Regions from separate parts of the Hyphomicrobium sp. DMF-1 genome, predicted to be linked through region 2. Evidence: predicted binding sites of a transcription regulator. Region 2 holds the regulator's gene; each other region holds the start of a gene.
What was found. Region 2 encodes PhoB, which activates phosphate uptake and scavenging genes when phosphate is short. Its sites were predicted from a motif close to TGTCATNNANCTGTCAT; they were not measured.
Positions count from the first base shown of each region.

Region 1 (5,348 bases), 860 kb from region 2:
GCGCTGCGAGGCGGTGTTCTCGGCAACGGCCTTGATGCCGGCCTGCTCGAGAGCGACCTTATCGAGGATCTCGCGTGCCTTCTTCTTGTCCTTGGCCTGCATTGCGGCAGCCCACTCGGTGAAAACACCTTCGGACACGACGCGCACAGCGATCGGCATGAACGCATGGTTCAGACCGCAGAGCTCCGAGCACTGCCCGTAGAACATGCCTTCCTTCTCAGCCTGGAACCAGGTGGAGGTGAGGCGGCCCGGAACCGCGTCGATCTTCGAGCCGAACGACTGCACGGTCCAGTTGTGGATCACGTCGTTGCTGGTCACGAGGACGTGGACGACCTTGTTGACCGGCACCACGATCTCGTTGTCGACCGAAAGCAGGCGCGGCGTCGGGATGCCCTTCTGCTCGCGAGCCGCGACCTCGTCGTCCGTCAGCATGTTAGACGTAATCGTGAAGTTGCCGTGATCCGGGTACTCATGCTCCCAGAACCAGGAGTTGCCCACCGCCTTGATCGTGAGATCGGGCTTCGGATAGCTGTACTGGTTCATCAGCAGCTTGAACGAAGGAATGGCGATCACCACCAGGATGAGGATGGGGATCACAGTCCAGGCCACTTCGAGCAGCGTGTGGTGCGTGGTCTGGCTGGGCGTCGGGTTGCGCCGCTCGCTAAAGCGGAACATCACGTAGATCAGCAGGATGAGAACGAAAATCGCGATCGCGATGATGATCGTGTTCGTGAGGTCGTAGAAGCTGTGCAGCTCGCGTGCGATCGGCGTCGCGGCCTCCTGGAGCCCCATCTGTTTGGGATAAGGCTGACCAAGGCCATTGTTGGCCAACGCAGCGCCTGGCGTCACGAGCAGGGCGATGAGCCCAGCCAGTGCCACCTGAGGCACACACTTGAGAATCCATTTCAGCATTAATCCGCTCCCCGGTTCGTGCTCCGGCACCTGTGCCGGAATCTCCCTGATGTCGGCCGTTTCGATCTTTCCGATCGTTCCTGCCCGGCGTCGCTCGCCGCGCCCTGGGGGGTGCGCCCTGTCCGACCTTGTATGCTGCACCGCCAGTAGTGCACGCGGCTGTGGCAGAGTCCCCCGACCACACACAGCACAAACGTCAAACTCGGCTCAAGTCAAGTTTTCTGCGTCATAACTACGCGTTGAAAAAATGGCGAAGCTGATCTGGGTCATATTGCGTCGCAGCATGACATGCGGCCGCCGCAGCGAAAGCGTGCCGCTTTGCGACCGCACCATGACGACGGCCGTGCGCAGGCGGGTCCCACTTTGGCCTTTTTCCTCGCCGAGACGAGCGGAGTACGGTAGAGGCGCACAAGCGCCATTTACGGGCACTAGGGCGCCGTTGATCCGTAGGCTCATCGAGGGATATCCGTTTCTATGGCAACCTGCACCAGCCGGTCGAACAGCCTCGCACCCCCCTCTCACGCGCACAGAAACATGGTGTTGTGCGCTGCGCTATTCGCACTCTTAACGGGACTGGCGGACACGGGATTTAACCTCGTCCGTCCGGCACTTGCCGGAGGTAGCGCGGGTGAGCAACCTAAGGCGGCGGCACTCTCCCCGCAGTTCGCCGATGGAACGGTGAAGGGCCAGTACGGCGATTGGCAGTACGTCTGCAAGCCGCCGCCACCCGGCGCCAAGAACGAGGTGTGCGCACTGGTTCAGAGCGTCACCGCCGAGGACCGCAAGAATGTCGGCCTCACCATCTACTTCCAGAAGTTCTCGAACGGCACGAAGGTGCTGCGCGTGTTCGCGCCTGTCGGCATCCTTCTTCCGCCCGGCGTGGGGTTGAAGGTGGACGGCGTGGACATCGGCCACGCCCCCTTCCTGCGCTGTCACACCTTCGCCTGCTACGCGCAGGTCACCGTCGAGGACAAGCTCATCCAGCAGCTCTCTACGGGCAAAACCGCAATTTTTATCATCTTCCAGACGGAAGAGGCGGGCATCGGCATCCCGATCTCGCTTGCGGGATTCGCAGATGGCCTCTCGGCGCTGAACTGAACGCGCAACGAAAAGGCCCCCGCATCTCTCGCCCGTTCAGGGCGGTGATGCAGGGGCCTTTGTTCTGTGAAACCGCTCGGGAAACCCGGTTCCGGCCCTAAGCCACGCGGCGCTGCTTGCCCGCCGAATCCGGCTTGGAAACGGTGATGCTGTTGTCCTTGCCCGTGCCGTTGAAGCTGATGTAATCGCGCTCGGCGCGCACGGCCGGGCGAACGGCATAGGCCTTCGCCCAGGGGAAGGCGTGCGACCACGTTTCGCCGATCTTCCTTGAGCTCTCGGTATACTGCTCGGCAGCCGTGCGCCAGAAGGCCAGTTGCTCGTTGATAACGTCCTGCGGCGTGCGGCAGTGGGCCAAACGCGTTGGAACTTGCATGTAGGCCTGGGTCCGCCGATTGAGCAGTCCCATCACCTCGAGCTGGCAGCACGCGGCAGCCTTGAGCGGTGCCGTGGCTTGCGCCGTCAGCGCCTGAGCATCGAAGCCCGAGGCGACGCCATCCGTCGACGGTGCGCGCGGGCTGAAGCTATCGATTGCGGAAAAATAGGATTGAAAAATTGCACCGAACGGACCGAAGGCGTTCGGATCAAAGCCCGCTTGCGTACCCATCGCCTCAACTCCCTAAACATGGGTCCGGCTACATGGCCGAAACCTCTTGATCACACGTTTTTAAAACTAGGCAGGACTGTTCTCGAATGCAAATGATCAAGATCAAATGGGCATGGACAAGACAATAACGAAATGTTGATAAGATTCGCATCGTTTCAACTCGCGATCCGACAGCATTGATCCCGATGTTATTTTCCGTTTTGCTACCGAACGAGCCGTCATGAGTCCGTGACCTCGGCCCGCTATGGGACACCCGGTCACGAACAAGGGGGTTCCATTGATGACGCGCACCGCGCTCCCGCCGTCTGTCGCCTTCGAAGCAGCCGAGAACGAGGGGTCGAACCCCAGCCACGGCCCGACCATCGGCGACCTCATCGCAACACGCCTCTCTCGCCGTGATCTCGTAAAGGGACTGGCTGCGGTTTCCGTCGCCGCCGAAGCTCTCTGGCCGAAAGCTCTTGCCGCGGCCCCCGCCTCCGGTGAGGAAAAAGGCACAGCCTCCCGTTTCGATTTCGTCGAGCTGCCCATCGCCCCCGGTTCCAAGACCCATCACGTCGCCGAGGGCTACGACGCCGACATCCTGATCCGCTGGGGTGACGCCGTTCTCCCGGACGCCCCGGAGTTCGCACCCGGCAAGCCCGACGCAGCCGCCCAGGAGAAGCAGTTCGGCTACAACAACGACTTCCTGGGCTTCATTCCGCTGGAGGGCCGCTCGGACCACGGGCTGCTCGTCGTCAATCACGAGTACACGAACGGCGAGCTGATGGTGCCCGGCCTCGCCCCCCGCAGCGACAAGGACTCGCAGTTCAGCGGCGTCACGCGCGAGATCGTGGATACCGAGATGATGGCGCACGGCGGCTCGGTGATCGAGATCCGCCGCGAAGGCGGCAAGTGGTCGGTCGTGCCCGGCTCCCGTTATGCCCGCCGCATCACCGCCGAAACCGAGATGGCGGTCTCCGGCCCCGCGGCGGGGCACGCGCGCATGAAAACAACGGCAGATCCCACCGGCACCCGCATCAAGGGCATGTTGAACAACTGTGCCGGCGGCGTGACGCCCTGGGGCACGTGGCTCACCTGCGAGGAGAACTTCAACGGCTACTTCTGGGGCAAAGCCGCCGCCGAGCCCGTGACGAAGGAGGCCCGTGCTCTCCGCCGCTACGGCGCACCCGGCGAGTGGTACCCCTGGGGCCGCTATCACGACCGCTTCGACACGCTGAAAGAGCCCAACGAGGCGAACCGCTTCGGATGGGTGGTCGAGATCGATCCGCTCGATCCCACGTCTGTGCCGGTGAAGCGCACGGCGCTCGGCCGCTTCAAACACGAGGGCGCGGGCAACATCGTCAACGGCGACGGCCGCTTCGTCGTCTATCAGGGCGACGACGAGCGCTTCGACTACGTCTATCGCTTCGTGACGGACGGCAAGGTGGACCTCGCAAACCGCGCGGCCAACAAGGATCTGCTCGACAAGGGCGTGCTCTCGGTCGCCCGCTTCAAGGCAGACGGCACCGGCGAATGGCTTCCCTTGATCCACGGCGCACCCAACAAGGACGGTCAAGTCTGGCTAAGCGCGCAAAACGGCTTCGAGGATCAGGGCGACGTTCTGATCCACACCCGCCTCGCAGCCGACATGCTGGGCGCCACCCGCATGGATCGCCCCGAGGACATCGAGGTCGATCCCAAGACCGGCAAGATCTACCTGATGCTGACCAACAACGCGAAGCGGAAGGCGGACCAGACGGACGCAGCCAACCCGCGTGCGGAGAACTTGTTCGGCCATATCATCGAGATCACGCCCGCGAACGGCGACCATGCGGCCCCGGCTTTCACGTGGGAGATCCTGCTCAAGTGCGGCTCGCCGGCCGTCGCTGAGGTCGGCGCCACCTTCAATCCCGCCACCACGGAGAACGGCTGGTTTGGCATGCCGGACAACTGCGCGATCGATTCGGAAGGGCGTCTCTGGGTCGCCACCGACGGCAACAGCACCAAGCGCACCGGCCGCGCCGACGGCATTTGGGCGATCGAGACCGACGGCGAGCGTCGCGCCACCTCCCGCTGCTTCTTCCAGGTACCGACGGGCGCGGAGATGTGCGGCCCGTGCTTCACCCCGGACCTCGAGACGTTCTTCGTCGCCGTTCAGCATCCCGGCGAGACCGAGGACGACGCGCCGCCCTCGACCTTCGACACGCCTTCAACGCGCTGGCCCGACTTCAAGGACGGCATCCCGCCGCGCCCCTCCGTCGTCGCCATCACCCGCAAGGGCGGCGGGAAAATCGCGGGATGAACGGACGCATGAAAAAAGGCACCCGGTCGTGAAAGACCGGGCGCCTCCTGAAAAATTTTGACAGCAGGCCGCCCCAATACCGGCCCGCCGGACACAATGAACTAAATTAGCCTGCCAGCTTCGCCTTGATGAAACCGAGCACGAGCGCGGTCAGCGCTCCGCTCACGCCGCCGGTGGCAAATCCGGTCACGATCGCATTGATGTCGAGGCCCGAGGCTGCGGCCGCCCCGCCGAGACCGAGAAGCGGACCGAGCAACTGCCCGCCAAGTCCTCCGCCCAGGGCGCCGGCGATCGTGTTGCCGAGTGTGCCAAGGGCGTCGTTCTTGGTTGCAGCGGCCGCGGCGTTGCCGCCGATTGCGCCACTGACGGCTTGGATGAGTAATGATGTAAGATCCATCGAAATCTCCCCAATAAAAATCGATCTGGCACTTGTTTGAAACCTAGATCGACACA
Region 1 is NZ_CP115706.1:1,337,669-1,343,016, reverse strand. It holds gene coxB (cytochrome c oxidase subunit II) at 1-912, opposite strand, end outside; gene PE058_RS06015 (invasion associated locus B family protein) at 1,387-2,010, shown strand; gene PE058_RS06010 (phasin family protein) at 2,108-2,614, opposite strand; gene PE058_RS06005 (PhoX family protein) at 2,895-4,895, shown strand; gene PE058_RS06000 (hypothetical protein) at 5,002-5,292, opposite strand.
Region 1: a site for PhoB is predicted at 2,831-2,847, ahead of PE058_RS06005 (PhoX family protein). Genes of this name have one in related genera too.

Region 2 (5,348 bases):
CGCCTCTGCATCGCCCGCGCCGTCGCCGTTGGCCCCGAGGTGATCCTGATGGACGAGCCGTGCTCGGCACTCGACCCCATCGCCACCGCCAAGGTCGAGGAGCTCATCGACGAATTGAAGCAGAACTTCTGCATCATCATCGTCACACACTCGATGCAGCAGGCAGCCCGCGTCTCGCAGCGCACCGCGTTCTTCCATCTCGGCATCCTTGTCGAGGAAGGCGCGACCAACGACATCTTCACCAACCCGACGGACAAGCGCACGCAGGATTACATCACCGGCCGCTTCGGCTGACGCATCGCCTCAGTCAGGACCCTGTCCGATGACGACCGAACGAAAATCCCTGCTGAGCGGCTTCATGCCGTGGCGCGCCTCGAGGTCGGAGGCACCCGCCGTCACGAGCAAAGCCGCCGGGCCCCAAGGGGCCAAAGGAGACCCTATGAACGAGCACATCGTAAAATCGTACGAGGAAGAGCTCGCTCTCCTCGACAAGAAGATCGCCCACATGGGCGGCCTGGCAGAGCACATCCTCGGGCAGTCGTTCGACGCCCTCGAGCGCCGCGATCCCAAGCTCGCCGAGCAGGTCGTCAAGACGGACAAGCAGATCGACCAGCTCGAGCGTGACATCGAGGAGCAGGTGATCTCCATGATCGCCCGCCGCCAGCCGCTCGCCAACGACCTGCGTCACGTCATGGCGGCGCTGCGCATCACGGGCGACCTTGAGCGCATCGGCGATCTCGCGAAAAACATCGCCAAGCGCGCGCTCGCCATTGCCCACGAGTCGCACCCGAAGCCCCTCATGACCGGCCTGCGCCACATGGGCGAGCTGGCGCTCTCGCAGCTCAAGGAGGTTCTCGACGCCTATGCCGCGCGTGACGCCGACCGGGCGCTCGCCGTGTGGCGCGACGACGAGAACATCGACTCCATGTACAATTCGCTGTTCCGCGAGCTCTTGACCTACATGATGGAAGATCCGCGCAACATCGGTCTCTCCACCCATCTGCTGTTCGGCGCCAAGAACATCGAACGTGTTGGCGACCACACCACCAACATCGCCGAAACAGTGCACTTCCTCGTGCGTGGCGTGAATATCATCGACGACCGCCCGAAGAGCGACGACACCAGCTCCACCCTGTTCTCGCAGGGTTGAGCCTCGCATTTTTATGGATGAGCGATAAACGATGACGGCCAAGATTCTTCTTATCGAGGACGAGGCGCCTCTGGCGGAGATGCTTCGTTACAACCTCGAAGCGGAAGGGTTCCGCGTCTCCCACGCCGAGAACGGCGAAGAGGCGGAGATCCTTGTTGCGGAGGAGAAACCTGACCTCCTGGTTCTCGACTGGATGCTTCCGGGCGTCTCGGGAATCGAGATCTGCCGGCGCATGCGGGCGCGAATGGAGACGAAATCCATTCCGATCGTCATGCTCACCGCACGCGGCGAGGAAGGAGACCGCATCCGCGGCCTCTCGACCGGCGCCGACGACTACGTGGTGAAGCCGTTCTCTCTTCCCGAGCTGATGGCCCGCGTGAAAGCCATCCTGCGCCGGGCTTCTCCGGACCGTCTGGCGGACGTGCTGCGTTTCGCCGACATCGAGCTGGATCGCCCGGCCCACAAGGTCACGCGCGGCCTGCGCGAGGTGCATCTCGGCCCCACCGAATTCCGCCTTCTCGAGTTCCTGATGGAAAGCCCGGGCCGTGTGCTCTCGCGCTCCCAGCTTCTCGATGGCGTCTGGGGCCGCGATGCCTACGTTGACGAGCGCACCGTGGACGTGCACGTCGGCCGCCTGCGCAAGGCGCTCATCCGCGGCAAGGAGCGCGACCCGATCCGCACCGTTCGTGGCTCCGGCTACGTCTTTGGCGAGCGCAACAGCGGCTGAGAAGCAAGGCAACGGGCAACAGGCAGCCGGCAGCTAGGGAGGTTACCTCCTTGGTGAAGGTCCTGCCGACGCCCTGTCGCCCGCATGAGTTCCTGTACCCTGCTCGGACATACCCACATCCAGCCGTCGTCCGTGCGCGGCACCGCTTTGCCGTGTCGCCGGGATGCGGATGGAGTGAGGGAGTGACTTCCAAATGCAACGTCATCCCGGCGTAGGCCGGGATCCAGCCACATCGTGATCTGGCAGCTCCCTCCCTACTGCCTACTGCCTACTGCCTACTGCCGCTCACTGCCAACTTCCGACACGCGGCAGCCCCACTCGCGACAAAAACCCGTTTTATTCAGATCCCGGATCACGAGATGCCGGGGGTTGATCGGCTTTATCGCGTATTGCGCTCGCAGAGGGACCGTCAGAGTTTTCCTGCAAGCCTCTAAGACAGGTCGACACCCATGGTGTACGCGCCGGATTCGGGGCGTTCGCGCGGATATTTTGCGCGCTCCTTCAAGCTCGGACTTCTCCCCGACGCGACAGGCGGCGACGCCGACCCCGTTGCTCCGCGCGACCTCAAGAAGCTTGTCCTGATCATCGGCCTCGGCACCCTGTCGTGGGTGGCGACCTACGTCGGCATGTTGGAGCTGATCGAGGCCAACATGGGCGACCTGCCGCTCATTCATAAGGTGATCATCGGCTTCTCCGTGGCCATGCTGATGACCATGATCGTCTGGCTCTTGGACCAGATGTTCGCCCCCGTGGGCACCATGACGCGCCTCGCCTACATCGCGGGCTACCTGTTCCTCTCCATCATCTCGGTCGGCTTCGGGTTCGGCTTCTACTGGAAGGTGCTCGAAAGCCGCGCCGAAAGCTCGCGCTCGGCGGAATCGGCTGTCACCGCCGTGCAGAGCTCCCTCAATGCCGCCTCGACGCGCCTCGAGCAGTTGAACGCCACCCTTGTCCAGCTCGCCACCGTCTCGCGCGCGAAGGCCGAGACCGAGCGCGCCAAGGGCACCTCCTGCCCCAACAGCAAGCCGGGCGATGGCCCCCGCCGCCGCATGCGGGACGAGGACGCCGCCCGCTTCTCCTTCGCATCCGAGTTCGTCGCCGGCCGCGTTGCCGCCGTGAAGACGGACATGGCCGCTCTCGACGGCGACCTCGCCAGGATCGCAGCCAACGATCCCGCGATCATCGATCCCAAGTCCGGCACCCGCAACGAGTTCATGAAGTCCTTGAGTCGCAAGCTCGACATGACGGTCTCGGGCTTCAATGCGCTGCGCACGGACCCGCAGTTGAAGCAGATGCGCCAGGACCTCGCCGAGCGCGCCGACAAATCCACCTTCGGAGACCCCAAGAACGGAGGCTTCGTCTGCCCCGATACGGAGCTCGCCCAGGCTCTGCGCGGCGCTGCACGCGCCATCAACGAGCTGCCGGTTCTGGAAAAGCCCGCCATCGCCGCCGTCGAAGGCTCGGAAGCCACCATCGAGGCCTTCCGCCGCCTCACCACAACCTTCTACGGCCTCCTCTCCTTCAAGCTCCCGCCGTCGGCGGACGAGCTGCGCGAGCTGCAGAAGAAGGCGATGCAATCGGTCGAGGCCGGCCCCTCGGCTGCCATCGTCACCGAGGAAGGCGGTCTCTCGAAACGAGATTACGTCCCGCTCGCGGTGGCCATCTTCGTCGACATCTGCCTGTTCCTGGTTTCCATCGGCCGGCCAGCCCACCGCCTGCACGGCCTCATGCCGAAGATGCGCGAAGCCGAACGCGGCCCGGTCATCGAAATTCTCTCGCGCTTCAACGACATCCACCGCGATCCCGAGATCCGCGAAAGCTTCGAGCTGTTCCGCCACGTCGTCTTCGACCTGCACGGCGCCTACTACGTCGCAGTCCCCCTCGACGCGCCGCTCCACGTCGGCGCGGCAGAGCGCGAGGAGCTGCGCACCGAGGCCCAGCTTCTGGCCAACCTCTTCACCAGCTTCGAGAAGGACAAGATCTTCCGCCGCACCTGGACGCCGTTCGCAGGTGTCGTGCGCAAGAAGCTCGCGAAGCAGGGATCCAAGTTCGCGGGATCGGAGGCTTTCCGCGTCTATCGCTTCCGCGATGGCGCCTGGTCCGAGATCATCCTCGGCGCCGTGATGGGTGCCGCCCGCCGCGTCGAGGCCGAAGCCCAGCGCCGCCGCATCGAGCGCGACCTCCTGCGCCCCATGGAGCCGCGGTTCGCGCAAAATTTCGGGAAGGAGCAGAGACCGGAGTTCGGCTCCGGGTTCGGCCCTGCCATGCCGCACCGCGCCGATGCCGAGCCGGCCTTCGCCCCGCAGCCGGCTGAAACCGCCGTTCCCCCGGCTGTCGAGCCCGCCGCTCCTACTCGGGCCGAGAGCTGGACCGCCGCGTGGACGCCCGCGCGCCCCGCGCCTCCCAAAGCAAAGCCCGCCACACCGAGAGTTTCGACGTCGGACGATTTCGGCCCCTACGCGCGAAGCGCCAAGGCCGAGCTGAGCGCCGAGCCGGAAGCCTTCGACGACGAGCCCCTCGCGGAACCCGCGAACTCGAACACGGTCCCGAGCCATCAGCCCGACATCGTCGAGGCACGGAGAGCGGCAGCGCCGGAGGCACCCCGTCCGCGCGTGGATGTCGTCCTGAAGCGCGAGACCGCAACTCTCACCCTGCCCCTCGATGCAGCCGACGGTCCCGGCGGTTTGATCGGCCGCCTCGGTCAGGCCCTTGAGGGCATCGAGCAGGACAACGAAAAAATTCCCGCACCCCGACAAATTTCCGCGACTGAGGTGAACGCGCATCAGTCAACGGGCATCGCGCCGGAGGTCGCAGCAAATCGAACGGACGAGCTTTCGGAATCATTTGAAGCGCTTGACGTGATCGACGAAAGCGATCCCTCAGCCGACGATGTCGTCGCCATCGCGGGCCGCTTGCGTCCCGCGATCGCCAACACGTGATCGCGGACGAAAGTCGAGCCGCGCACGGGTCACCGCTCAACACTTGCTTAACCGTCTTGGCGCCTAAATGGCCCCACAACTACACGACGGGAAATTACGGACGTCGCTCCGCTTCCCAAATAAGGACAAAAACGAATGCGCTTCGGTCCAAAAGCTCGCATGAACGTCGTCACCAAGGAGGAAAAGGAAGCCCGGCTGAAAGCATTCATCACCCGCCATCTCGAAGCGCAGCGCGCATCCGGCGCTCCGGCGGGAGAAATCAAATACCGGCTTCTCGCGCTCTCCGCAGAAAGCCCTGCCGCCGCCGCCCTCTCGCAACTCGCTCCCGAACTCGCCGCCGCCGGCATCGCCGTCGAAGCGCTGCTTGCCCGCCGCGCATCCGGCGTGACGCTCGAAGGCGCCGAGTGCCGGTTCGTGACCGACGTTCGCCTCCTCGATGCCCATGAGCAGCTCGTGCTCGATTCCACCACCGTCTGGATTGGCGACTGCATGCGCCGCGATCCGCTGAAGCGGGATTCCTACGAGCTTTACT
Region 2 is NZ_CP115706.1:478,727-484,074, reverse strand. It holds gene pstB (phosphate ABC transporter ATP-binding protein PstB) at 1-294, shown strand, start outside; gene phoU (phosphate signaling complex protein PhoU) at 440-1,150, shown strand; gene phoB (phosphate regulon transcriptional regulator PhoB) at 1,182-1,877, shown strand; gene PE058_RS02105 (hypothetical protein) at 2,327-4,816, shown strand; gene PE058_RS02100 (hypothetical protein) at 4,952-5,348, shown strand, end outside.

Region 3 (5,348 bases), 930 kb from region 2:
CGAGAGGCTCGAGCTCCGTTGCTTTTCCGCGCCCGCCGAACACCTGCGTCAAGCTCACCGATGAGTCCTGCCCGGAGCGACTGTTTTTGCCAAACCACGCCAAAAACGCGAAACCCGCTCTACATCATGAGTTTAGGCCGTGAAATACGCGTCTGCTTGATAGGGGCTCAAGCGGCGCCGGTCTAGTCTTTTTGCAAATCGAAGCGCGGGGGAAAATGCTTCTTGAGCGCCTGTCCGCGCCCCGAGAGCGAAGGATTTGTCATGAAGTACTTGTGCGCGTTGAAGGGCATTTCGCCCGGGGCAGGCTCGATGCGGGAGGACGACCCGTCTGCCTTGATTTCCCAGCTCTGCTGGTTGTCCTTGAGATTGGCAACCATGATCTGGTCGAGAATCTGCTCGTGCACGGTGGCGTTCTTGATCGGCACCATGGCCTCGACGCGCCGGTCGAGGTTCCGCGGCATCATGTCCGCCGAGCTGATGTAGACCGCAGCGGCAGGCGACGGCAGCCCTTCGCCCTCTCCGAAGCAGTAGATGCGCGCGTGCTCGAGGAAACGCCCGATAATGCTCTTGACGCGAATGTTCTCCGAGAGCCCCGGAATGCCCGGCCTCAGGCAGCACACGCCGCGCACCACGAGATCGATTTCGACGCCCGCCTGGCTCGCCTCGTAGAGCGCATCGATGATCTGCGCATCGACGAGCGAGTTCATCTTCATCCAGATCGCGCCGGGACGCCCCGCCTTCACATGCGCGATCTCGCGCTCGATGTGATCGAGAATGCGGTTGCGGATGCCGCGCGGGCTCGCTGCCACGTACTCGAGCTCCGCAGGCTCACCGTAACCGGTGACGAAGTTCAAGATGCGGGTGACGTCGCGCGCGATACCCGCGTCCGTCGTGAAGAGCGAAAGATCCGTATAAATACGGGCCGTCTGCACATGATAGTTGCCGGTGCCGATGTGGCAGTAGGTGACCAGCTCCGAGTTTTCCCGGCGCACGATCTGTCCGAGCTTGGCGTGCGTCTTGAGCTCGATGAAGCCGTACACCACGTGCACGCCCGCCTTTTCGAGATCGCGTGCCCAGCGGATATTGGCGGCCTCGTCGAAGCGCGCCTTGAGCTCCACCACCGCCGTGACGGACTTGCCCGCCTCGACGGCCTCTTTCAGCGCCTGCACGATCGGACTGTCGCGCGACGTCCGGTAGAGCGTCCACTTGATCGCCATGACGTTGGGATCGGCCACCGCTTGCCGCAGGAACTGCACCACCACATCGAAACTCTCGTAAGGATGGTGGACGACGAGATCCTTCTTGCTGATGGCAGCAAAGCAATCGCCGTTGAACTCGCGAATGCGCTCGGGGAAGCGCGGATTGAACACGCTGAACACGAGGTCGGGCCGGTCCGGCACGATGAGCTGCGACGTATCGGAAAGCCCGAGCAGCCCTTCCTTGAGGAACACGGATTCCTCCCCCACCTCCAGCTCGTCGATCACGAACTTCTTGAGCCTGTCCGGCATGCGCGCATCGAGCTCCAGCCGGATCACATGGCCACGGCGCCGCCGCTTCAGGAGCGTCTCGAACGAGCGCACCAGGTCTTCCGCTTCCTCCTGCAGCTCCACGTCGCTGTCGCGCAGCACGCGAAACGCGCCCTGGCTCTTCACGTCGAAGCCGGGGAACAGCTCCGAGATGAACATGCCGATCAGCTCCTCGAGCTGAATGAAGCGAAGCTGCGTCGACTTCGCCGTCTCCTCCACGCGCAGCCGGATGAAGCGCTCGAGCTGGCTCGGGATCGGGATGAGCCCGCTCATGGCCTTCGCATCGCTTTTGCGCTGCATCCAGACGACCATCGTGAGCCCGAGGTTCGGAATGAACGGGAACGGATGGGCGGGATCGACGGCGATCGGCGTGAGGATCGGAAAGATGTGCGAGAGGAACAGGCGCTGCAGCCACGTCTTCTCGGCAGGCGAGAGACCGGCGGGCTCGACGATCTCGATACCCGCCGTGGCCATGTCCTTCTTGATCTCGTTCCAGCACGCCTGTTTGTCCGCGACGAGCTTAGCGGCGAAGCGATTGATCTCCATGAGCTGCTGCTTCGGCGTCAGGCCGTCCTGGGTCAGCGTCGCGACCCCGGCCGCGATCTGGCCGTAGATGCCCGCCGCGCGCACCATGTAGAATTCGTCGAGGTTGGAGGCGGAGATCGATAGGAAGCGCAGCCGCTCCAGCACCGGATGCTGCTTGTTCTGGGCCTCTTCGAGCACGCGCCTGTTGAACTGCAGCCACGAAAGCTCGCGATTGTAGAACCGGGCAGGACCTTCGGGCACGGGAGTTGCGGGAACCGGCGCGCGTGCTTCCACTTTCTGCTTACCTTTTGCTGAAGCCATGTCGTCTTTCCTGCAATCATTCCGGCCAATCGGTAGGCCCGAATGAGGCGTACAACGTGCAACAGTATGATGACGGCCTTAGCGCCTGTTTCATCACGCAAAAAAGCCGCGGTGGCTGGCCCCCTGGTGGAAATGGCGCGCCAGAACGGGAGATCGAATCACTTTCGCACCCGATGAGGCGCAACGCCATCGTGACGAAAAGATCCTAGCCTTCGCCGCCGCCATCTTCCGCATCTTCGCGCTCCGCCGCAAGGGCAGCCGCGGCAACGGCTCGCGTCACCTTCCGTTGCATGGCGAGCGAAAGCCTGTCGCACACCGCGACCACCCGCGTGGCCGCATCCATCGAGCGATCCATGTGCAGCGCAAGATAGCTCACGACATGCGGCTCGACGGCGAGTTGCCGGTCGGAAAAGAGCTTCACCAGAACGGAGCGGATAAGCGCTTCGTCAGGCGGCTCGATCAGCACCGGCGGGATGGCCCGCAGCCGCGACCTGAGATCCGGCAGAGCGATCGTCATCTCTCCCGGCGCGATGCGGGAGGTCATCAGCAGCGAGCCGGACTTCTCGCGCGCGAGATTGAGCAGATGGAAGAGAACCTGCTCGCTCCCGATACCGCGATCGATGTCCTCCACCACGAGCGTGCGCTGCTGCTCGAAAGCGGCAACGGCCGTCTCGTCGAGCGTACGCGCTGCCACCACCGAGGCATGCGAGCGCGCGCGCCACACGTTGGCGAGGTGGCTTTTGCCGGCGCCTGCCGGTCCGACGACAGTCGCCGCATGAAGCGGCCAGCCCGGCCAGCTATCCACGAGATCGACAGCCGTCGTATTCGACCGGCTGACGAGAAAATCCTCGGCCTCCTGCGCTTGGCGATGAGGAAGCGCGAGCACGAGCTGCTGGGGCTCCGCTGCTTTGGTGGCGCGTGCGGTCATGGCAGCGTCTCGATCGTAGCGGGAGCCGTGCCCCGGTAGACGGGGCTCTTCAGATAGACATCGAGCGCAAAGCGGATCAGCACGCCCAGCGCCGCAGCCAGCGGAACCGCGACCAGCGTGCCGACGATGCCGAACAGATAGCTGAACACGAACAGCGCGAAGATCAGCCACACCGGATGCAGACCGATCTTGGAACCGACGATGGTGGGGCTCAGGAAGCCTGCGTCGAGCCCCTGCGCGGCCAGGAACACCCCCACCACGACCAGGATCGGCAGCATCTCCGGCCAGAACTGAACGATGGCGACGGTCGTCGCCGTCATGAAGCCCAAAGCCCAGCCGACGAACGGAATGAAAGCAAGCAACCCTGTCATGAGACCGATCAGAAGTCCGTAGTTGAGCCCGATCGCCGAGAGAGCGACCGCGTAGATGATGCCGAGAATGATGCACACCGTTCCCTGCCCGCGCACGAACGCCGCCACCGCGTCGTTCATGTCGGAGGCGAGGCCCCTGAGCGAGGCCGCGTGATTTCGCGGCAGCCAGCCATCGATCTTTTCGAGCATCGGGTGCCAGTCCACGAGCAGATAGAAAACGACGAGCGGCGTCACGAGCATCAAGGCCAGGAAGTTCACGATCGTTAAGCTGCCGCTCCAGATCGAAGTCGCCGCCCAGCCCGCGAGGCTCGCCCAGTTCTCCGCCAACTGGTCCGACGCGCGTCCGATCTGCGCATCCAAACCGGCGAAACCAGGGCCGAGCCGCTCCCGGGCCCATGTTTCCAACGCGCCCCTCAGCCGCGTGATCTCACCCGGAAGCGCCGCCGCCAGCTCCTGCGCCTGCGTGAGGATGATGGGCACGATCAGCACCAGCGCCGCGATCATCACGACGGCGAGCGTCGCGACGATCAGGAGAGAGGCGACGACCCTGTTCAATCCGAGCGAAACCAGACGATCCGCGAGCGGGCTCAGGAAATAGGCGATCGCGATACCGGCGATGAACGGCAGCAGGATGTCCTTCAGGACCGCGATCGTGAGGATGAGCAATCCCGCCGCCGTGACCCAAAACAGAACCTGCCGCTCCGCGCGCATGCCTTCCCCCGTGCCGGGCGCGCACGCCGCGCGCCGCTCCACTGCGGGGACTTTTACCCAGACATGTGTCGAAGCCAAGCCCGCAGATACGCCCAGAGCGACGCGATCGTAAGCGCCCCCGCAATCCACACCAGCCCGACCCGCAATGTTTCGAGCCCGAGGCCGAAGCCGTCGTCGGCGAGCACGGTGGCCGCCAGCACGATCTGCGCCGCGGTATTGGCCTTGCTGACGATGAGGGGGCTTATGCGCACCGGATGATCGAGCAGCCAGGAGAGCATGACGCCGACGACGATGAGAATATCGCGCGAGACCACCGCGATCACGAGCCACGACGGCAACGCGCCGCGCACGCCGAGGGCTACGAAGATGGAAACGATCAGCAGCTTGTCGGCCAACGGATCGAGATAGGCGCCGAGCTCTGTCGAAAGGCCGAAGCGCTTGGCGATGAAACCGTCGACCGCGTCAGAGACACCCGCGAGCACGAACGCGAAGAACGCGAGCTGCGTCTGTCCCGACACCAGAAGCCAGAACACCACGGGCACCAGGATCACACGCCCTAACGTGATCAGGTTCGGAATGTTCAACTGGCTGGTACCTGTCTCTCGAAATACGACCATACGTCACGTTATCCGACATCAAATCCAACCGGCCCCTCTGTACGGCTGGATCCGACCGGCTCGATGGCCCGAGCGATGCACAAGACCTGAAAACCAGTCGATCCCAAAAAGGCGCAAGACGCACCTTTCGGGCGTCTTACGCCAACCGGCCAAATTTTGCACCCGATCTCGTCAATCTGGCGCGCAACCGGTCACTTAAGAATTTGAATTCGAGCACGATAAGAGATGTTGATCGCGAGCAAAATCCGTAATTTTGCCTAATAGCCGGACCGGAGCGTCCACAATCCTCCGCCGGCGGTCAATGTCAGGCCCTGTCGGGCCAATACGGGTGCGAGGCCCGCGCCTCCCC
Region 3 is NZ_CP115706.1:1,410,897-1,416,244, reverse strand. It holds gene PE058_RS06355 (Ppx/GppA phosphatase family protein) at 1-58, opposite strand, end outside; gene PE058_RS06350 (RNA degradosome polyphosphate kinase) at 183-2,372, opposite strand; gene PE058_RS06345 (DnaA ATPase domain-containing protein) at 2,578-3,300, opposite strand; gene PE058_RS06340 (AI-2E family transporter) at 3,297-4,382, opposite strand; gene PE058_RS06335 (CDP-alcohol phosphatidyltransferase family protein) at 4,436-4,966, opposite strand; gene PE058_RS06330 (DUF2066 domain-containing protein) at 5,257-5,348, opposite strand, start outside.
Region 3: a site for PhoB is predicted at 2,431-2,447, ahead of PE058_RS06350 (RNA degradosome polyphosphate kinase). Genes of this name have one in related genera too.

Region 4 (5,348 bases), 150 kb from region 2:
TTCGAGCGCGCGGAGAGCTTCGCGCTCGGGTGGCCAGGCATCCGGCGTGGCGGCGATGGCATCCGCCTTTGGAGCCAGCGCGCCGATCAGGCGAACCTCCCGCCCATCGTCGAGAAGCACGGTCTCGCTATCGATCACCCGCACCACATCGTGCGAAGACCCCGCATCTGTGGCGCACGTTTCGTCGGCCCGTGATGCAACGGCGAGACCCCAGCACGCTGCGATGGCGGCCGAGGCCATGGTGATCACGCGTTTCGTTTGGATGCAGATCCTGAGCACAGGCGGCTTTGAGGCTCCATGAGAAGAGCAAGAAGTCTCACACCGTATCAGCCTGCGCGCGAAAATCATCGCCCGGTTGCGCGTTAGCCGGCGTTCTGCAGCGCGCTTATCGCGTCGCCCGCGCCGAATATCGGATAGTCGTGGCAGAGCACGTCGTCGAAAGTATCCAGACAGAAGATGCTGGCGCTCAGAAAATCGAGCGAAGGATCGGCCATCAGGATGGGCGCCGAAAGGTCGTACGCGTCGTCTTGGGCGGGGAGCGGCCCGGACACCAGCAAGGCGCCATCCGCTTCGTCGGCAAGCGCAAGGGGACGGTCGAGATCGATGCCGAGCGCTCCATTCTTGAAGTTGAGGAGGCGGACCAAACTGCTCCGCTGATGGGCCTCGCTCGGAAAGAGATGAACGACGAGCTCGCGCGAGCGGACATCATAAGCCGCCGCCATGTGCGATGGCGTCCACGTCACTGCGAGGCGATCCTCCGGTGCGGCATCGGAGATCACCAGCGACGCGCCGGGCGACGCGATCACGAACCGGTCCTCGTGCGGGCTCGCGATCATCCGCTCGGCACCTGAAACACGGAGGCCGCCGGATCCTGCTCTGTCGCCTGTGCGGCCGTCGAGATGCAGCTCGGCGTCGGCATGCGCCGTGATGCGGAAGCCGACATCGGAGTGCGAGAGATCGAGCACACCCCCGCCTCCCGCGCCGCCGTTGCGATTGAACTCCACCTTGAGCGGGCTCGGCGACAGCCCGACCCCTTTTCCGATCGTGAGCCGGTCGCCCGTACCGTCCCACACCACCTCCTCGATCGAGAGCAGGTGATCCTGACCGGCGCGGTAGGTCGCGATGAAGTCGGGCTGATGGTGCGGCTCACGCGCGAAGGGCGCCTCGAGCGTCACATCGCCGGCCCCTGTGTAGACGATGGTGTCGCGGCCGTCCTCGTCGTAGGTGAGGCCCGGCTGTCCGCCGTGGACGATGTTGAGGCCCGCCGACCAATGGAACGTATCGTCCCCCCGGCCACCATACAGCTTGTCGATCTGGCCCGAGATGTCGTTGCCCGAGAGATCGTCCGCGCCCTTGCCGCCGAGGAGGGCGGTGAAGCCGTTTCCGGTCCGGAGTTTGTCGTCCCGCGACGTTCCGAGCAGCGTCGAGGTGCCCGGCGAGAAGCGCACCCCAGCGGGCAGGGCGGCCTCCACGTCGATCCCGGTGTGATGGAGCAGCGAAGCAATGAGCGATGACGAGTTGAGCGTCGGCAACGCGGACCCCGGTAATGCAAGCGCGATGTAGGGAAAGCGCTGGAGTTCGATGTCGGTCGCGAAGGACGCGAGGCTCGCCCACAGCTCGATGGCCGCGCTTCCTTCGACGATGTCGCGGCCGCCGCGGCTTTCGGGGGTGCCGATCTTGAGAGCGAGCGCATCGTCCCTGAGATTGGCGTTCGCCTCCGAAAGCGTGGTGCCGCCGTGCCAGCCCTCGACGCCGAGGCGCACGCCCGCGTCGTCGGCCTCCCGGAGGCCTTCGATGACGAACCAATCGTCCTGGCGTACGGGGCGGCCGGGATCCTGGAAATCACTCCGGCACACGATCTGCAGGTGGTCGAAGCCGAGCAGGCCCAACCCCATTGTCCGCACAGGCAGCCTCTCCACGCGAATACCCGGCATCGGTCGCTCCCTGCATTGGGTTCGACGACATATATCAACCATAGATTGAATATTAGTTGAGTATCGCGCAAAAGATGAACGCAAACGCCGGGCGACTCTGCCGTGCCACTTCTGGCGATCAGGCCTTCCAACATCCCCCGAAGCGGTCAATACTGCCTAAAAAAGAAGCGGAACGCTCGATTCATCATAGCTCAGGAGGGGAAAAGGTCATGGAGGGAACGTCTTTTAAGAGCCTCGTGCTCGGCTTCATCGCGGGGGCGATCGCGCTGGTCACGGTGCACGAGCTGATTGGTCTCTGGCTTTACAACTCGGGATATGCGACGCGCCTGCCGTGGTCCATGGAACCGTCGTTGATGACCGGCTATCCGCAGATCGCAACCGATGCGGTGTGGGGTGGCGTCTGGGGCGCGGTCTTCGCCCTCATTCTCGGAAGCGTGCCGCGGGGCTCGATGACCTTTCGGGGCGCTCTGCTCGGGCTCATTGGCCCGGCGCTGGTCGGTACCCTGGTTCTGATCCCGCTGATCAGGAGCGAGCCGCCGTTTCTGGGGAACGACATCAACCTGATCTGGCCGGTGCTGGCCACGGGGGCCGGGTTCGGCGCGGCCACCGCTTGGCTCTACGGCTTCCTCACGTCCGGCTGCCGTCTGCCCTGACCCGGAAACCGGACCATATTTCACGTGAATCGAGCTCCAGCCACATGGGTTGGAGCCCGATTTTCTTGCGCACCGGTGTCGTCTTTCGGACCCTGACCGCTCTCAGGACTGCTTGCCGTTGAGGGTGGCCAGGTAGTCCGCCCCGGACGTGGTGATCTTGGGATCGATAGCCCCGATCGCGTCCTTGTTCTTGCCCGCATAGTCCAGCGCCAAGAGGATCACGCGCATGGCTTCGAGGCGCGCGCGCCGCTGATCGTTGGCGTTGATCACGGTCCACGGGCTGACGGCAGTGTGGGTGAAGCGCAGCATGTCGGCCTCGGCCCGCGTGTAATCGTCGTATTTGCCGATGGCCGCGCGGTCGATTTCGGTCACCTTCCATTGCTTGAACGGATCATGACGCCGCTCGTGGAAGCGCTTGAGCTGCATTTCGCGCCCCACCGTCAGGTAAATCTTGAAGAAGCGGATGTTGTCGCGAACCAGAAGCGCCTCGAACTCGGGCGCGTCGCGAAGAAAACGCGCCACCTCATCCTCGCTGCAGAACCCCATCACGCGCTCGACGCCCGCGCGATTGTACCAGCTCCGGTCGAACAGAACCATGTCGCCGCGCGTCGGCAAATGGCTGATGTAGCGCTGAAAATACCATTGCCCGCGCTCCGCTTCGGTTGGTTTCGAAAGCGCGACGGAGCGGGAGTGGCGGGGGTTAACCCGCTCCAGGATACGCGCGATGCAGCCGCCTTTGCCCGACGTGTCGCGTCCCTCGAACACGACCACGACCCGCTCGCCTTGGGCCTGCACATGGTCCTGCAACTTGATCAGCTCGAGTTGCAGCTGCTGGAGCTGATCCTCGTAGACTTTCCGCTTGAGCTTGTCGTCGTAGGGATACCCGCCTGACTTGAGCGCGCGCTCTTCGAGCTGCGGGGGGAAGGTGGGATTGTCGAGGTCGAACCCCGGATAGGCTTGCGGCACCCCCGAGCTTTCCTTCTCGGTCTTGCCGTTCTTCGATTTTCCCATGGTTTCCGTCCTCGTCCCTCGAGCGCTGCCCAGCCTGCTTGCCGGGATAGAGGAACGTTGAAGCAATTCAATGAAAAGCGAAAGCGCCTCGGGGCGCAGATGAACTGTCACACAAGTGTTGTTTATCAGGAAGCCGAATTGCGGACATCGCCCGCGGAGGAGCTTCGCTTTGAAAACCATAAACACCCAACCGGTCCGGCGGGTGCGCCGTGAGGGTTGAGCCCATGCTGCGGATCGAGGCAATATGGGCGCCCATGACGGAGCCCCGGTGGCTGACCCGATACCTGTCAGCACTCACAACGAAGATCGAGCCTTTGCGGGCAGGCCTGCGCGGATTTCGCAGTCGCCTGTGCAGCCGCCTCTGGGCCGTTGCCGTCGCGGCGTTTCTGTTCGTCGGGCTGGCCGTGGCCGGAAGCATCTCCTGGCAACTGGCCGTCGCTGCTTTTGCTGTGATGGCGATGGCCATCGGCGGGCAAGGCCCTTCCGACGGCGAAAACGGCGATGACGCCTCTGCCGGGGATCGCGAGCGCTTCGTGCGCGGGCCGACATTGAGCGAAAAGGAGGCCGCGAGCTGGCGGCTTCTGCTCGACGCCATTCCCGACGCCGTGCTCGCCCTCGATCATAATTTCAACGTTCTGCACTTCAACGCGCTCTTTCAGGACCTGTTTCCGAAGGTGCGACCGGGACAGCCGCTGAGCCACGTCTCGCGCAATCCGGAGCTGAACGAGGCGGTGGAGAAGGCGGCCGTTTCAAACGAGCCCGTCGTCGTCGATCTGTTCGAGCGTGTTCCGGTCGAGCGGCGCATCTCGGCGACCGTCTCTCGTCTGGGCGGCAAGGAAACGCGCCGCGGCCTGCCGTTGCTGGTCATCTCGTTCCGCGATCTTACCGAGCAGGACAAACTCGCCCAGATGCGCGCGGACTTCATCGCCAACGCCAGCCACGAGCTGCGCACGCCGCTCGCCTCGTTGCGCGGCTTCGTCGAGACGCTGCAGGGGCCGGCGCGGGACGATCCGGACGCGCGCGCCCGCTTTCTCGGCATCATGTCGAGCCAGGCAAACCGCATGACCCGCCTCATCGACGATCTCCTTTCGCTGAGCCGCGTGGAGATGCGCGTTCACTTGCCGCCGAAGGGAATCGTCGAGCTGAACGAGGTCGCGGCCTACGTGGCGCAGGCGCTGGAGCCTCTGGCCGCCGCCTCGAAAGTGAAGATCGTGGTGACGAAGAGCGACGGCCCCATCAGGATACGCGGCGATCGCGACGAGATCGTGCAGGTAATCCAGAACCTCGTGCACAATGGCATCAAGTACGGCCGCGAGAATGGGCGCGTGGAAATCGCAGTCTCCCGTGTTCTCGATGGCTCGCCGCCGGTTCCACGCGTGCTGGTCGCCATCGCCGATGACGGCCCCGGCATCGCTCCGGAGCATCTGCCGCGGCTTACCGAGCGCTTCTACCGCGCCAACGCGGCGGCAAGCAGGGACAAAGGCGGCACGGGGCTCGGCCTCGCCATCGTCAAGCACATCGTCATCCGCCACCGCGGAGAGCTGCGCATTTCGAGTGTGGTCGGAAAGGGCTCCACCTTCTCGATCCTGTTCGACGAACTCGGCGGCCAGCGCAGCTAGAGACGGGGCCTCTCTCCTCTCCCCGCAAAGAGCGAGGAAGTGAAGCGTTCGAGAGAACGCCCTTCTTTCTCCCGGTGGGAGAAACCCGTCCATGCGCAGCAAGGCCTCGACATGACATCCGGATGATGTGA
Region 4 is NZ_CP115706.1:325,849-331,196, reverse strand. It holds gene PE058_RS01450 (thermonuclease family protein) at 1-240, opposite strand, end outside; gene PE058_RS01445 (hypothetical protein) at 363-1,934, opposite strand; gene PE058_RS01440 (hypothetical protein) at 2,144-2,587, shown strand; gene ppk2 (polyphosphate kinase 2) at 2,690-3,598, opposite strand; gene PE058_RS01430 (ATP-binding protein) at 3,853-5,217, shown strand.
Region 4: a site for PhoB is predicted at 3,704-3,720, ahead of ppk2 (polyphosphate kinase 2). Genes of this name have one in related genera too.